Regions from separate parts of the Micromonospora aridisoli genome, predicted to be linked through region 1. Evidence: predicted binding sites of a transcription regulator. Region 1 holds the regulator's gene; the other holds the start of a gene.

Region 1 (7,820 bases):
CTGCCCCGGTTGCTGGCGGCCGACGAACTACCCGAGTCGATCCGGGAGAAGGTACGTCGTCGTCTCGGGGAACCGCCCGGCTGACCGGCCGGCGGGCCCGATGCGGCGAAGGGCCCCGGGCGGCACGACCTGAGGCGGCGCCCGGGGCCCTTCGTCACGGCCTGGTCAGCGGAGCCAGGGGATGTTGCGGTTGAGCAGACCGCGCTGCTTGAGTTCCTTACGCAGCGGGATCTCGTCGTCGATGTAGCCGTCCCAGTTGATGCCCCAGTAGTTGGCCGTGTGGGTGCCCTCACCGAGAAGCTGACGCTGCACCGGCGTGCGGTTGCGGTACCACTCGCCGTCCTTGTCGACGTGCAGCTCGTCCAGCGGGCGGATCCACCGGTACGTGTAGCCGACGAACAGCATCTTGCGGGTGATCGAGGACAGGTTCGTCGACCGGGAGTGCCACTGACGCCGGTCGAAGATGAACGCGTCACCCGGGTTGGCGGTGATCTCGACCGTGCCCTCCGGGTCCGGGTTGTGCACGCTCAGGTCCGCCGGGCGGGGCAGCGAGTTCCACAGGTGGCTGCCGGGGATCACCTTCGTCGCACCCCGACCCTTCTCCGACAGGTCGGAGAGCACGTAGGCGACCTTCAGCGAGAACATCGGCCGCGGCACGTTCGGGTCCATCGTCTCCGGGTCGGAGTTCTGCCGGTACCCGTCCTGGTGCCAGCCCCAGTACGGCTTCTCGGGCTCCAGCGCCGGAGGCGTGACATCGAGGTGGTTGTGGTGGGTGTAGATGTTCCAACCCGCCAGACCCCACATGTAGGGGAACGCGATCGGGTGGGTCAGCAACTCGCCGAAGAGCTCGTCGCGCTCAAGGAAACCCAGCAGGTGCAGGGTGCCGTCCTTGGTCGTGTTGCCCTTGGCCTTCTCCTCCTCGTACACCCGGTCGACCGCGGCCTCGAGAGCGGCCCGGTGATCCTCGGTCAGGACGTTGCGCAGCAGGAGAAAGCCCTGCTCATGGAACTCCTTGCGGTCGACGTCGCTGATCGGTTCATATCCGGTCCGGTCGCCGTAGTCGAATGCCACGTCGTACCCCTCCCCAAGAGGTGAAACCATTTCTGGGCACAGGCCGCCGATCGTAACGCGCGGGCGCACGGCTCGGGGGGCGGCCCGCACGGATCCCGCGGGCATCACGACGGAAGGCGGCCAAGCAACTACTGGCAGTTACGCAGAGTGGCCTAACGAGGGGACATAAACCGAATGCCCGATTTCACAGTGACTGCGGGTAAGGAGATCGGGGTCGTTCAGACGTCGGCGTGAACCTCGGCGTAGACCTGTTCGGCGGTTCGTTCGCTCTCCGGCAAGCGCTTCCAGGTGCCGCGCTTGGCGGTCCACTCCCGCCCGTCGAAGCGCACCCGTTTCACCCCGTGCTCCTTGGCATGGGAGACCAGCCAGTGCGCGTACCGCCAGCCGGCGCGTTCACCGGCACCGCTCATGCTCCGGCCGCCGCTCTCGCCCCGAAGGTGGGCGCGCATGCCCACGGTCAGGTGGGTCGGAGCGCCGTCGGCATCGGCGTCGGTGCTGAAGTAGTCCGGCCCGTCGGCCACGTCGTCGACGGCGGAGTAGGCGGTCAGGCCCCAGTCCAGCCTCAGTCCCCGGGCGAGCGCGCTGAGCGCGGCGGCCCCGCGCAGCACCGGGTCGCCGCCGACCGTGCAGGTGACCGCCGTGGTGGCGTGACCGAGCAGGGCCCGGGTGAGCACCTCCGACTCGTCGGCCCACTTCTCGTACGCCTCCGGGAACGCCGAACGCTGCACCTTCTGGGCGGCGTCGGTGACCCGCATGTCCTCCCAGCCACGCACCTTCTTCAGCGCCGCGTAGAACTTCCTCGCCGCGTACCGGGGGTCACGGATCTGCTCCGGCGTGCCCCAGCCCTGACTCGGCCGCTGCTGGAACAGCCCCACCGAGTCGCGGTCACCACCGGCCAGGTTGCGCAGCCCGGATTCCTGGTACGCCGTGGCCAACGCCACCACCACCGCCCGCTCGGGCATCTCGCGCTGCACGCCGATGGCCGCGATCGTCGCCGCGTTCGCCATCTGCTGCGAGTCGAGTGTCACCTCACCGTCGGCCTGCACCGTGCAGGCTCGGCCGGTCAGCGGCAGCCGCAACCCCTCACCGGCCTGGCGCAGCACCACGACGATCCCGATCACGGCGATCAGGACGAGGACCACGAAGCCCGTCGCGACTGACCGAGTTCGCACCCGCACCTCCTGTGTCAAGGTCCGCCAAGCGTACGTCCCTCATCGGCCGGTGCGGGTCGTCCGACCGGTTCCACCCGCCGCGCGCCCACCGCGCGCATACGAGGTTCCCCGTCCCGGGCCCGCCTCACCTGCCGAGTTCGGCCACCCAGCGCGGCGCCCGCTTCTCGCGGAACGCGGTGACGCCTTCGATCCCGTCCGCCGACAGGAAGTAACCGGTGGACAGCTCGGCCAGCTCCGCCAGCTCGGCGCGCAGGTCGGTGGCCGCCGGGCGGCGCAGCAGCCCCTTGGCGCCGGCCAACGCGGCCGGAGCGCCCCGCACCAGCGAGTCGCGGTACCGGTGTACCGCGGCGTCCAACTCCTCGGCCGGCACCGCGGCGGTGACCAGGCCGATCTCGGCCGCCCGCCGGCCGTCGAAGGTGTCGCCGGTCAGGTACAGCTCGGCCGCCGCCCGGGGATGCAGCCGGGGCAGCACCGTCGCGGAGATCACCGCGGGGATCACCCCGATCCGTACCTCGGTGAAGGCGAACGTGGCCTCGACCGCGCAGACGGCCAGGTCGGCCGCCGCGATCAGACCCAGGCCACCGGCCCGGGCCGGGCCGGCCACCTTGGCCAGCACCGGCTTGGGGCACTCCCAGACCGCCGCGAGGACGTCACCCAGCATCCCGGCGGGCACGGTGCCGCTGGCGTACGCCGCCGCGGTCTCCTTCAGGTCGGCCCCGGAACAGAAGACCGGCCCGGTGTGGTCGAGCACGATCACCCGGACCGCGTCGTCGGCGACCGCCGCGGCCAGGCCCGCCAGCAGTTCGGTCATCAGCGGCGTGGAGAGCGCGTTGCGGTTGTGCGGACTGTCCAGGGTGAGCGTGGTCACCCCGTGGGCCGTGGCGACCCGCACGAGCGCGTCGGGAGAGGTCATGGGAGGGCACACTAGTGGCCATGCCCGGCGTCCTTCCAGCAGGCGAGCCCGTCCCCACCGACGGGTCGCTGCCCGCCACCGCCCGCGCGTCCGTCGGTGCCCGGGGTTTCGGGGTGTACGTGCACGTCCCCTTCTGCGCCAGCCGCTGCGGCTACTGCGACTTCAACACGTACACCGCGGCTGAACTGGGTGGCGGTGCCAGCCGGGAGGACTACGCCGACACCGTACTGGCGGAACTGGCGCTCGCCGGCCGGGTGCTGGGTGAGGATCCGCCGCCCCGGGTGGACACCGTCTTCGTCGGCGGCGGCACCCCCACCCTGCTGCCCACCGACGACCTGGCCCGGATCCTCGACGCGATCGACCGGACCTGGGGGCTGGCGGCCGACGCGGAGGTGACCACCGAGGCGAACCCGGAATCGGTGACCCCCACCTCCCTGAAGGAGCTGCGCGCGGCCGGGTACACCCGGATCTCGCTGGGCATGCAGTCGGCCGCTCCCGGGGTGCTCGCCGTGCTCGACCGCCGACACAGCGCCGGGCGGGCCACGGCCGCCGCCCTGGAGGCCCGCGACGCCGGCTTCGACCACGTCAACCTCGACCTGATCTACGGGACGCCGGGGGAGCGGGCCGAGGACTTCGCCGCCTCGTTGGCGCAGGTGGTGGCCGCCGGAGTGGACCACGTCAGCGCGTACGCCCTGATCGTCGAGGACGGCACCCGGCTGGCCGCCCGGATGCGCCGCGGCGAGCTGCCGTATCCGGACGAGGACGTGGCGGCGGACCGTTACCTGGCCGCCGAGGCCGCCCTCGTCGCGGCCGGCTTCTCCTGGTACGAGGTCTCCAACTGGGCCCGCACGCCGGAGGCCCGCTGCCGGCACAACCTGCTCTACTGGACCGGCGGCGACTGGTGGGGCCTCGGGCCGGGGGCGCACAGCCACGTCGGTGGGGTGCGCTGGTGGAACGTCAAGCATCCGGCCGCGTACGCCCGGCGCCTCGCCACCGGCCAGTCACCCGGACAGGCCCGGGAGGTGCTCACCGGCGACGAGGCGCACATGGAGGAGGTCATGCTCCGGTTGCGGCTGGCCTCCGGCCTGCCGCTGGACGTGCTGACCGACGCCGGACGGGCGGGCGCGGCGCGGGCGGTGGCCGAGGGCCTGCTCGCCGAGCCGGCGCACGTCGCCGGCCGCGCCGAACTCACCCTGCGCGGCCGGCTGCTCGCCGACGCCGTGGTCCGCGACCTGCTTCCCTGATCCCCGTCACCAGGGCTGCCCCGCCTGGGTCAGCGCTTCACGAACGAGTAGCTCATCGGGTACTGGTAGAGCACCCCGTCGTTGGCCTTGACCCCGCCGATGATGCCGAAGATCACCGGCACGATCAGGACCAGGATCGGCACGAAGAACAGGATGCCGCAGGTGATCGTGGCCAGCACCCAGCTCAGCACGCCGGCGATGGCCCAGGTGAGCTGGAAGTTCAGCGCGGCCACGGAGTGCGCCCGGACGATGGGGGACTGCTGCCCCCGGGTCATCATCGCGATCAGCGGTGCGACCCAGCCGAAGAGGCCGCCACCGACGACCACCCCGAGTGGGCCGCCGAAGTGGGCGATCAGCACCCAGGTCTTGTCCTCGTTGTTGGCGTAGCCACCACCCGGGGCGCCGTAACCGCCGGTCGGGTAGCCGACACCGCCCGCGCCGGGCGGGGGCGGATAACCACCGGGCGGGGGATAGCCGCCGGGCGGGGGGTAGCCGGCCGGCGGCGGCTGGTCGCCGGTGGGGGGTGGATAGCCGCCGGGCGGGGGATAGCCGCCCTGGCCAGGAGAACCGGACAGTGGTGTCGTGGGTTCGTCGCCGGAGTCTGGGGGACGAGGTGGTTCAGTCATGGACGTCACCGTAGGTGTCATCGGCAACGGCGCACCAGAGCGACACCGGCGAGTGTCAACCCGCCGATCGGCTGGATGAGGGGCGTGCTGACTTGATCATCGCGTTGACGGGGGCCCCGACGTAGACTGGCACTCGCTACAGTCGAGTGCCAGAGTGTTCCTCTGAAGGCCGTGACGCCGAGGGCTGACCTGCGACAGGAGGTGGGGAGAATGGGTCTGGACGACCGCAAGCTCGCCGTGCTCCGGGCGATCGTCGAGGACTATGTCGCCACCCAGGAGCCGGTCGGCAGCAAGTCGTTGGTCGAACGGCACCAGCTCGGTGTCTCACCGGCGACGGTCCGCAACGACATGGCCGTGCTGGAGGAGGAGGGCTACATCCGCCAGCCGCACACCAGCGCGGGGCGGGTGCCCACCGACCGTGGCTACCGGCTCTTCGTCGACCGGCTGAGCCGGGTCAAGCCGCTCAGCCCGGCCGAGCGCCGGGCGATCGAGCGCTTCCTGGCCGGCGCCGTCGACCTCGACGATGTCGTGCACCGCACGGTGCGGCTGCTGGCGCAGCTGACCCGGCAGGTCGCCGTCGTGCAGTACCCGAGCCTGGCCCGCTCCCGGGTGCGTCACCTGGAACTCGTGCCGATCTCCACCACGCGGCTGATGCTGGTGATGATCGCCGACACCGGCCGGGTCGAGCAGCGGCTGGTCGAGCTGCCCGCGCCGGTCCTCGCCGACGATGTTCTCGACCTGCGCCGGCTGGTCAACGAGAAGCTGGTCGGCGTCCGCCTGTCGGAGACCCCGCCGCTGGTGCAGGCCCTCATCGACGAGTCCGTGCCGCACCTGCGTCCGGCCATGACGACCCTGTCCACCGTGCTGCTGGAGACGCTGGTCGAGCGGCACGAGGAGCGGCTCGCCCTGGCCGGCACCGCCAACCTGACCCGGGGCGGCCTGCTCGACTTCCAGGGTTCCCTGCGTCCCATCCTCGAAGCGCTCGAGGAGGAGGTCGTGCTGCTCAAGCTCATCGGGGAGGTCGAGCCGAGCACCCTGCGGGTGCGCATCGGCGACGAGAACGAGATCGACAACCTGCGGGCGGCATCCGTGGTCAGCACCGGGTACGGCCCGGGCGCGACCATCGTCGGGGGGATGGGTGTGTTGGGACCGACTCGGATGGACTACCCCGGAACCATCGCCACGGTGAGGGCCGTGGCACGCTACGTGGGCGAGCTGCTGGCCCAGAACTGACCAGTCAGGGCCGACGGCAGGCTGCCGCCACCGAACGGCGTAACTCGAGACGAACACGAGGACACGGAACGCAGTGGCCAGGGACTACTACGGCATTCTCGGCGTGAGCAAGGGTGCCTCCGATGACGAGATCAAGCGCGCCTACCGCAAGCTGGCGCGCCAGTTCCACCCGGACGTGAATCCGGATCCGGAGGCGCAGGAGAAGTTCAAGGACATCAACGCCGCGTACGAGGTCCTCTCGGACGATCGGAAACGGCAGATCGTCGACCTGGGCGGGGACCCGCTGGCACCGGGCGGAGGCGGGCCCGGCGGTCCGGGCGGCCCCGGCGGGGCCGGGCCCTTCGTCGGCTTCCAGGACATCATGGACGCGTTCTTCGGCGGCGCCACTGGCGCCGGACGGGGCCCGCGACCGCGTACCCGCCCCGGTGCCGACGCCATCCTGCGGCTGGAACTCGATCTCCAGGAGACCGCCTTCGGCGTCGAGGCGCCGATCACCGTCGACACCGCCGTGCTCTGCACCACCTGCTCCGGCGCCGGCACCGCCGCCGGCACCCACCTGGCCACCTGCGAGGCGTGCGGCGGCCGGGGCGAGGTGCAGTCGGTGCAGCGCACCTTCCTCGGCCAGGTGGTCTCCGCCCGGCCGTGCACGGTCTGCCAGGGCTACGGCACCACCATCCCGCACCCCTGCCCGACCTGTGCCGGAGACGGCCGGGTGCGCACCCGCCGCTCGCTGACCGTCAAGATCCCCGCCGGGGTGGAGGACGGCATGCGGATCCGCCTCGCCCAGCAGGGTGAGGTCGGCCCGGGCGGCGGCACCGCCGGGGACCTCTACGTCGAGATCCACGAGCGGCCACACGACGTCTTCTCCCGCAAGGGCGACGACCTGCACTGTCGGGTCACCGTGCCGATGACCGCCGCCGCGCTCGGCACCCGGCTGACGATCAAGACGCTGGACAGCGAGGAGCCGGTCGACGTCAAGCCGGGCACCCAGCCGGGCAGCACCCTGCGGCTACGCGCCCGCGGCGTACCCCATCTGCGTGGCACCGGCCGGGGCGACCTCTACGTCCACCTGGACGTGCGTACCCCCACCAAGCTCGACGCCGAGCAGGAGCGGATGCTGCGCGAGTTCGCCAAGACCCGCGGTGAGGAGGTCGCCGAGCTGACCAAGCAGGGCGGCTTCTTCTCCCGGATGCGCGACGCCTTCAACGGCCACGCCTGACGTGTCCGCCCCGCTGTTCCTGGTCGAGTCGCTGCCGACCACGGCCTCGATGGTGCTGGACGGCCCCGAGGGGCACCACGCCGCCACCGTGCAACGGCTGCGGGTGGGTGAGCAGGTGCTGCTCGCCGACGGCCACGGCGGCACCGCCACCGCCGTGGTCACCGCCGTCGGCCGGGGCACCCTCGACCTCGACCTGACCGACCGGGGGTACGTCGACGCGGCGAACCCCCGGCTGGTGGTGGTCCAGGGCATCGCCAAGGGCGATCGGGGCGAGCTGGCCGTGCAGGCGATGACCGAGGTCGGCGTCGACGAGATCGTGCCCTGGGCGGCGGGCCGTTCGGT
Region 2 (7,820 bases), on a different contig from region 1:
GGCGCCGCCTTCGCCGCCGGCTTCGGCGCGGTCGACGCCCTGCCCGACGTGCGGCGTCGCCTGCACGTCGCTGACCTGGAGCAGGCGAAGCTGGACTCGCTGCTGGCCGACGCCCGGTCCCGGGCGGCCGGCTACGAGCTGCTGCGCTGGCGTGGGCACACTCCGGACGACCTGGCCGCCGACGTGGCGTACCTCGACGGACGGCTGCTGGCGGACGCGCCAATGGGCGATCTGGCGTGGGAGCCGGAGCAGGTCGACGCCGACCGCCTACGCGCCACCGAGCTGGCCCTGGAGGCGCGTGGCCGGCGGCGCTACCACGTCGGCGTACGCCACCAGGCGTCCGGTCGGTTGGTCGCGTGGACGCTGCTGGACGTCGGAGCGTCGGCGGACTGGCACTCGTTCCAGCAGATCACCATCGTCGACCCGGAGCACCGTGGGCATCGGCTGGGCCTGCTCGCCAAGATCGATAATCTGCGGCACCTGCTCGCCCACGAGCCGGGCGTCCGGGTGATCGACACCTTCAACGCGGAGAGCAACGACCACATGATCGCCATCAACGAGCAGCTCGGTTTCCGGGTGATGGACCGGTGGAGCAACTGGCAGCTCTCGGTGTGACGCACGGAAAACGGGTGGCTCTGCCCGGGTGCTGCCCGGCACGCTCATGGCCATGGACATCGCCGTCACCGCGTTCGAGCCGTCCGACGAAGCCGCGCTGGACGACGCGTACCGGATCCTCGCGGCAGCCCAGGCGGTCGACTCGCCCGACGTGCCGGTCGGCGAGCGCGTCGAGTTCGGACTGGTCGCCGCCCATCCGCCGCACGGCAGCCTGATCCACCGCGCGCTGGCCCGGCGCGGCGGCGAGGCCGTCGGCTACCTGTGGCTGCGCCTGCGGCAACTGGACAACACCGACAACGCCAGCGTCGAGTTGTTCGTCGACCCGGCCCACCGGCGGCGCGGCGTGGGTCGGGCGCTGCTCGCGTACGCCCGGCGGGTGGCCGCCGAGCACGGGCGCAAGCGGCTGATCGCGGAGGTCGGCGGGACACCGCCCGGTGAGGCCGCCCGGCCGGCCCCCGGCGCGGCCTTCGCGGCGGCGGTCGGTGCGCAGGCCGCGTTGCCGATGGTGCGCAGCCGGCTGGACACCACCCGGCTGGACGAGGCGGCGCTGACCGCGCTGCACGAGGAGGCCCGGTCGCGGGCCGTCGGTTACCGGACGGTGGCGTGGCGCGGCGCGGCCCCCGAGGAGTACGTGGCCGACGTCGCCCGGCTGGAGGGCCGGTTGCTCACCGACGCGCCGATGGGCGACCTCGTGGTCGAGGCGGAGAAGGTCGACGCCGCGCGGATCCGGGAGACCGAGCGGCTCCAGGCGCTGCGCGGCCGGCGGCGGTACCACCTGGGGGCGGTGCACGAGCAGACCGGCCGGCTGGTGGCCTGGACGATGATCCAGACAGGCCCGGTGACGGCCTGGCACGCCTGGCAGGAGATCACCATCGTCGACCCGGCGCACCGGGGGCACCGCCTCGGCCTGCTGGTGAAGATCGAGAACCTGCGGCAGGTGCTGGCCCACGAGCCGGAACTGCGGGCGATCGACACCTGGAACGCGGCGGTGAACGACCACATGGTCGGCATCAACGAGCAGCTCGGCTTCCGGCCGGCGGAAGCCTGTGCGGACTGGCAGCTCACCATCTGAAGTTGTGACACGCCCCTACTGATCTGAGGGGTTCGTGTTGCATGATGGCGGGCATGACGGAGACCCCGCACCCCCTCTACGACAGGCACGCCGAGACCCTCAACCGTGCGCTGACCGCGATCACGGAGCGGGGGTACTGGTCCGCCTACCCGGAATCCCCCAGCCCCAGGGTGTACGGCGAGACCGCCGCCGCCGACGGCAAGGCCGCCTTCGAGGCGTACCTGGGCGGGGACTTCCCGCTCGACCAGCCGGGCGACGGTGACCGGGTGGCCACCGAGACGAGCCCCTTCGGTGTCGCGTTGAACGTCCGCTACCCGCACGCCGCCGCCGACCAGTTGGTCTCCGCCGCGTCCGCGGCGCTGCCCGCGTGGCGGGACGCCGGCCCGCAGACCCGGGTCGGGGTCTGCCTGGAGATCCTCGACCGGCTGCACAGGAACATCTTCGAGCTGGCCAACGCGGTGCAGTTCACCAGTGGTCAGGCCTTCGTGATGGCCTTCCAGGCCGGCGGCGCGCACGCGCTGGACCGTGCGCTGGAGGCGCTGGCCTACGCGTACGCGGAGATGACCCGGCACCCGGGCACCGCCGGTTGGGAGAAGGCCGCTGGCAAGGGCGACCCGCTGCGGATGACCAAGACCTTCCACGTCGTGCCCCGGGGCGTGGCCCTGGTGATCGGCTGCAACACCTTCCCGACCTGGAACTCCTACCCCGGTCTGTTCGCCTCGCTGGTCACCGGCAACCCGGTGGTGGTGAAGCCGCATCCGCGCGCCGTGCTGCCGCTGGCGATCACCGTCCGGTACGCCCGCGAGGTGCTCGCCGAGGCCGGCTTCGACCCGAACCTGGTGCTGCTGGCCCCCGAGGCTCCCGACGAGAAGCTCGCCTCGACCCTCGCCCTGCATCCGGCGGTCAGAATCGTCGACTTCACCGGATCCACCGAGTACGGCGACTGGTTGGAGGCCAACGCCCGGCAGGCGGCGGTCTATACCGAGAAGGCCGGACTCAACACGGTCGTGGTCGACTCCACGGACGACTTCGCGGGAATGTGCCGCAACCTGGGCTTCACGCTGACGCTCTACAGCGGCCAGATGTGCACCACCTCGCAGAACATCCTCATCCCGCGCGACGGCATCGAGACCGACCAGGGTCACAAGAGCTTCGACGAGGTGGCCGCCGGGATCGCGACGGCGGTCGGCAAGCTCACCGGTGATCCGGCCCGGGGGGTCGAGCTGACCGGGGCGATCGTCAACGACGGCGTGCTGGAGCGCCTCGACGAGGTCGCCAAGGTCGGCGAGCCGGTGCTGGAGTCGCGGACCGTCGAGCACCCGTCGTTCCCGCACGCCGTCGTGCGTACGCCGACCATCGTCAAGCTCGACGCCGGCGACACGGCGACCTACTCGCGGGAGTGGTTCGGGCCGATCTCGTTCGCCATCGCCACCGACTCCACCGCGCACAGCCTGGAGATCCTGCGCTCGACCGTGGGCGAGAACGGCGCCCTCACCGCGGCCGTCTACTCCACCGACGACGCGGTGCTGGACGCCACCGAGGCCGCCGCGATCGATGTCGGGGTGCACCTGTCGGCCAACCTCACCGGCGGTGTCTTCGTGAACCAGTCGGCGGCCTTCTCCGACTTCCACGGCAGCGGGGCGAACGCGGCGGCCAACTCCGCGTTGACCGACGGGGCGTACGTGGCCAACCGGTTCCGCATCGTGCAGAGCCGCCGGCACGCGTAACGGATCTTGCTGGGTGGGGTTTCCGGCCCTGGAAACCCCACCACGCGGTCTCAGGCCGGGCGGCGCATCTGCAGTTCGCGCAGGGCGGGAATGTTTGGGTGCGGCACGCGTACACCCGTGTCGACGAAGCCCAGCCGCTGGTAGGCCCGGTAGGCCCGGTCGTTGCCGACCACCACCTCGAGCATCAGCTCGTTCCGTCCGCAGGCCCGTGACCAGGCCGCCACCCCGGTCACCAGGTCGGCGAGCAGCCCGGTGCCACGCCAGGCCGGGGTGATGTAGACGGCGTAGAGGACGGTCACCCGAGGCTCGGTCGGGTGCAGCACCCCTCCGGCGTGCCCCACCAGCCGACCACCCGGATCCGCCACGAACTGAGCCGTGTCCGAGCCGGCGGATACCTGGGCGATCCGGGCGGCGTACTCGGCGTGCGGGCGGGCCGCGGCCTCGGCGATCGTCTCCAGGAAGGCCAGGGGCGCGTCCGCGAGCATCTCCAGCCGCAGCGCGCGCATCCGAGCGGCGTCGGCCGGCTCGACCCGCCGGATGACGGCCCGGCGGACGCCGGTTCCGTCGGTCACGGTCGTCATGTCCGCATGCTTATCACAATGACGTACGACGATGCGGGTGACTGTAATACGCCCGATTTGTGGTCGTGCGCGGTCGTCACTCCTCGTGTAGCGTGCGATTTCGGTCACCCGTTTCAGCGGTCGTCGCGGATCGTCGAACCGGTGGTTTCCGGGTCCTCGGTGCGTCGACGACCCGGGGTAGTGGAACGCCGTGCAGAGTGAGGAAAACACCGTGGCACAGGGCACCGTGAAGTGGTTCAACGCCGAAAAGGGCTACGGCTTCATCGCCGTCGACGGCGGGCAGGACGTCTTCGTCCACTTCTCCGCAATCGAGATGGACGGCTACAAGGCGCTGGACGACGGTCAGCGGGTGGAGTTCGAGATCGCCCAGGGCCAGAAGGGTCCGCAGGCCGAGCGGGTACGCCTCATCGCCTGAGCGCGGACCGACCACCCCCGCAGACCGATCGTCGTCGGGGTGGCGTGATCGTCGCCGGAGGGGGCTGCGGTGCGGACGCCCCACAAGGGAAGATCATGAGCCGATCCAGCCGTCGCTGAGGAGGGTTCATGTCCGACCAGCCGCCCCCGACAGGTCCGTCCTCCTCGCCTCCGGGCGAGCCGGAACCGACCGGACCACTCGGCCCGCCGCCCGGTGCCGGCCAGCCGCCGTACGGCGCGCAGCAGGGTCACCCCGTCCTGCCGCCCTACGTCGGCCCGACGCCGTATCCGGGTCAGCCGCCGTATCCCGGCCCGATGCCGTACCCCGGTCAGCCGGGATATCCGGGTCAGCCGACCTATGGCTGGTATCACCCCGGAGGCTACGGTCTCGACCCGGCTGACGCCCTGGTCACCCCACCCGGCGCGGGGCTGGGTGGCTGGTTCGCGCGCTGCGGCGGCGCTGCCCGTCGAGGGTGGCGGCAGCTGCTGCCGATCCTCGTGCTCACCCAGGTGCTGCCGGCTGCGGTGCTCTCCGTGCTGGCCCTGGGCGTGGATCCCTCGGCCCGCTGGGAGGCCCAGCTCGGCAGCGACTCCGCGGCGCTACCCGCCACCTTCTGGACCGACCTGTCGACACTGCTGGTCGTCCTGGTGGGCGGAAGTCTGCTCTTCGGTCTGGTGCAGTGTGTCGGCTGGGCCGCCGGCACCTGGGTGATCGCCCGCCAGGCGGCCGGCGAGCCGGCCGGTCTCGGCGCCGCCCTGCGCTACGGGCTGCGGCGGGCGTTGGGCCTGTGGGGCTGGACGCTGCTCATCACCGTGACCGTCACCATCGGCTTCTGTCTCTGTTTCCTGCCCGGCGTGTACGCGGCGTTCGCACTCGCGATGGCCGGCCCGGTCTACCTGTTCGAGCGGCACGACCCGCTCAGCCGGTCGCACCGCATGCTGCGCGACCGGCTGGGACTGCTGCTCGGCCGGGTGGCGCTGGTGGCCGCGGCCGTGATCGGGGTCTCGCTCGTCGCGGGCGTGATCGAGTCGGTGGCGATCCTGCCGTTCGGCACCACCCCGCTGGACTCGCCGGGCACGGCGGTCGGCGTGGTGCTGACGATTGCGGTGGTCGCGCTGCTGGCGCTGCCGGCGCACCTCGCGCAACTGGTCGGGCTCGTCGTCACCTACGCCGAGCAGCGGGCGCACGAGGGCCCGGTGAACGGCGCGCAACTGGCTGCCGAACTCGGCTGACCCGCGCCATCACGCTTGCACTCGGCAGGGCAGAGTGCTAAACAAGTCATTGGCACTCGCATGGCGTGAGTGCCAACTGGTCGGGACGGTGGGGCTGCGGTCGCGCTCGTGGCATAACCACGGGTGGGGCACGTGGCCGGTCGTCGCGGGCTATCCGGCCCGGCCGAGGAGACGTCGTCGTCGCCAGGTGGCGACGTCCCAAGGTGCGTACACCAGACGGCCCATCCGGGGCACACACTCGGGTGGCCCGTGAGTGTCCAGGAGGACAACGCCGTATGGCCAAGATGATCGCGTTCGACGAAGAGGCGCGCCGCGGCCTCGAGCGGGGCATGAACCAGCTCGCCGACGCCGTGAAGGTGACCCTCGGCCCCAAGGGCCGCAACGTCGTGCTCGAGAAGAAGTGGGGTGCCCCCACCATCACCAACGATGGTGTGAGCATCGCCAAGGAGATCGAGCTCGAGGACCCCTACGAGAAGATCGGCGCCGAGCTGGTCAAGGAGGTCGCCAAGAAGACCGACGACGTCGCCGGTGACGGCACGACGACGGCGACCGTCCTCGCCCAGGCACTCGTCCGCGAGGGCCTGCGCAACGTGGCCGCCGGTGCCAACCCGATGGCCCTGAAGCGGGGCATCGAGGCTGCGGTCGCCAACGTCTCGGAGGAGCTGCTGAAGCTCGCCAAGGACGTCGAGACCAAGGAGCAGATCGCCTCCACCGCCTCCATCTCCGCCGGTGACACCAGCGTCGGCGAGATCATCGCCGAGGCGATGGACAAGGTGGGCAAGGAAGGCGTCATCACCGTCGAGGAGAGCAACACCTTCGGGCTGGAGCTGGAGCTCACCGAGGGCATGCGCTTCGACAAGGGCTACATCTCCGCCTACTTCATGACCGACCCGGAGCGTATGGAGGCCGTCTTCGACGACCCGTACATCCTGATCGCGAACAGCAAGATCTCGTCGGTCAAGGACCTGCTCCCGATCCTGGAGAAGGTCATGCAGTCGGGCAAGCCGCTGCTGATCATCGCCGAGGACCTGGAGGGCGAGGCTCTGGCCACGCTGGTGGTCAACAAGGTCCGGGGCACCTTCAAGTCGGTCGCCGTCAAGGCGCCGGGCTTCGGTGACCGCCGCAAGGCCATGCTGACCGACATCGCCATCCTCACCGGTGGTCAGGTCATCAGCGAGGAGGTCGGCCTCAAGCTGGACGCCGTCGGCCTCGACATGCTCGGTCGTGCCCGCAAGGTCGTGGTGACCAAGGACGAGACCACCATCGTCGACGGTGCCGGCGATGCCGAGCAGATCCAGGGTCGGGTCAACCAGATCCGGGCCGAGATCGACAAGAGCGACTCCGACTACGACCGGGAGAAGCTGCAGGAGCGGCTGGCCAAGCTGGCCGGCGGCGTTGCGGTGATCAAGGTCGGCGCGGCCACCGAGGTCGAGCTCAAGGAGCGCAAGCACCGCATCGAGGACGCGGTGCGCAACGCCAAGGCCGCCGTCGAGGAGGGCATCGTCCCGGGTGGTGGTGTCGCGCTGGTGCAGGCCGGCAAGACCGCCTTCGACAAGCTCGACCTGGCCGGCGACGAGGCGACCGGTGCGCAGATCGTCAAGATCGCGCTGGACGCCCCGCTGCGGCAGATCGCCGTCAACGCCGGCCTCGAGGGCGGCGTCGTGGTGGAGCGGGTCCGCAACCTCGACTCGGGTCACGGCCTCAACGCCGCGACCGGCGAGTACGTCGACCTGCTGGCCGCGGGCATCATCGACCCGGCCAAGGTCACCCGTTCGGCGCTGCAGAACGCCTCGTCGATCGCCGCGCTGTTCCTCACCACCGAGGCCGTCGTGGCGGACAAGCCGGAGAAGACCCCGGCCGCCCCGGCTGGCCCCGGCGGCGGGGACATGGACTTCTGAGTCCAGCTCCAACGCCGGAAGGGGCGGGCCGCGTCAGCGGTCCGCCCCTTCCGCTATGTCGGCAGGGGTCGCTGGTTCCGTCGCTCGTCCGCCCGGTCGTACGGTGGGCCGGGTGGAACCGGCTCGTCCACCACGATGGGCGGTTCCTCGGGTGTCCCGCTCGCCCCGGTCATTTCCGCCAGTTGCTCGGCGTCGCCGTAGTCGAGCCGGTCGACCGGCAGTTGGCCTGGGAGTTCGTGGACCGGGGCCAGGGTGACCGGCGGGGCGGCCCGGCTCTGAT

What was found. Region 1 encodes HrcA, which represses chaperone genes, less so after heat shock. Its sites were predicted from a motif close to GGTTNGCACNCTCNNNNNGAGNGTGCNAACC; they were not measured.
Region 2: a site for HrcA is predicted at 5,690-5,720, ahead of groL (chaperonin GroEL). Genes of this name have one in related genera too.

Annotation. Positions count from the first base shown of each region.
Region 1 covers NZ_JAXCFK010000016.1:50,822-58,641, forward strand. The annotation lists gene SM447_RS26425 (MOSC domain-containing protein) at 1-84, shown strand, start outside; gene SM447_RS26430 (phytanoyl-CoA dioxygenase family protein) at 166-1,071, opposite strand; gene SM447_RS26435 (hypothetical protein) at 1,290-2,249, opposite strand; gene SM447_RS26440 (enoyl-CoA hydratase-related protein) at 2,368-3,156, opposite strand; gene hemW (radical SAM family heme chaperone HemW) at 3,177-4,400, shown strand; gene SM447_RS26450 (DUF4870 domain-containing protein) at 4,430-5,026, opposite strand; gene hrcA (heat-inducible transcriptional repressor HrcA) at 5,237-6,259, shown strand; gene dnaJ (molecular chaperone DnaJ) at 6,333-7,478, shown strand; gene SM447_RS26465 (16S rRNA (uracil(1498)-N(3))-methyltransferase) at 7,480-7,820, shown strand, end outside.
Region 2 covers NZ_JAXCFK010000004.1:259,302-267,121, forward strand. The annotation lists gene SM447_RS10610 (GNAT family N-acetyltransferase) at 1-615, shown strand, start outside; gene SM447_RS10615 (N-acetyltransferase family protein) at 668-1,687, shown strand; gene paaN (phenylacetic acid degradation protein PaaN) at 1,741-3,414, shown strand; gene SM447_RS10625 (N-acetyltransferase family protein) at 3,465-3,995, opposite strand; gene SM447_RS10630 (cold-shock protein) at 4,207-4,410, shown strand; gene SM447_RS10635 (hypothetical protein) at 4,539-5,642, shown strand; gene groL (chaperonin GroEL) at 5,918-7,540, shown strand; gene SM447_RS10645 (hypothetical protein) at 7,594-7,820, opposite strand, start outside.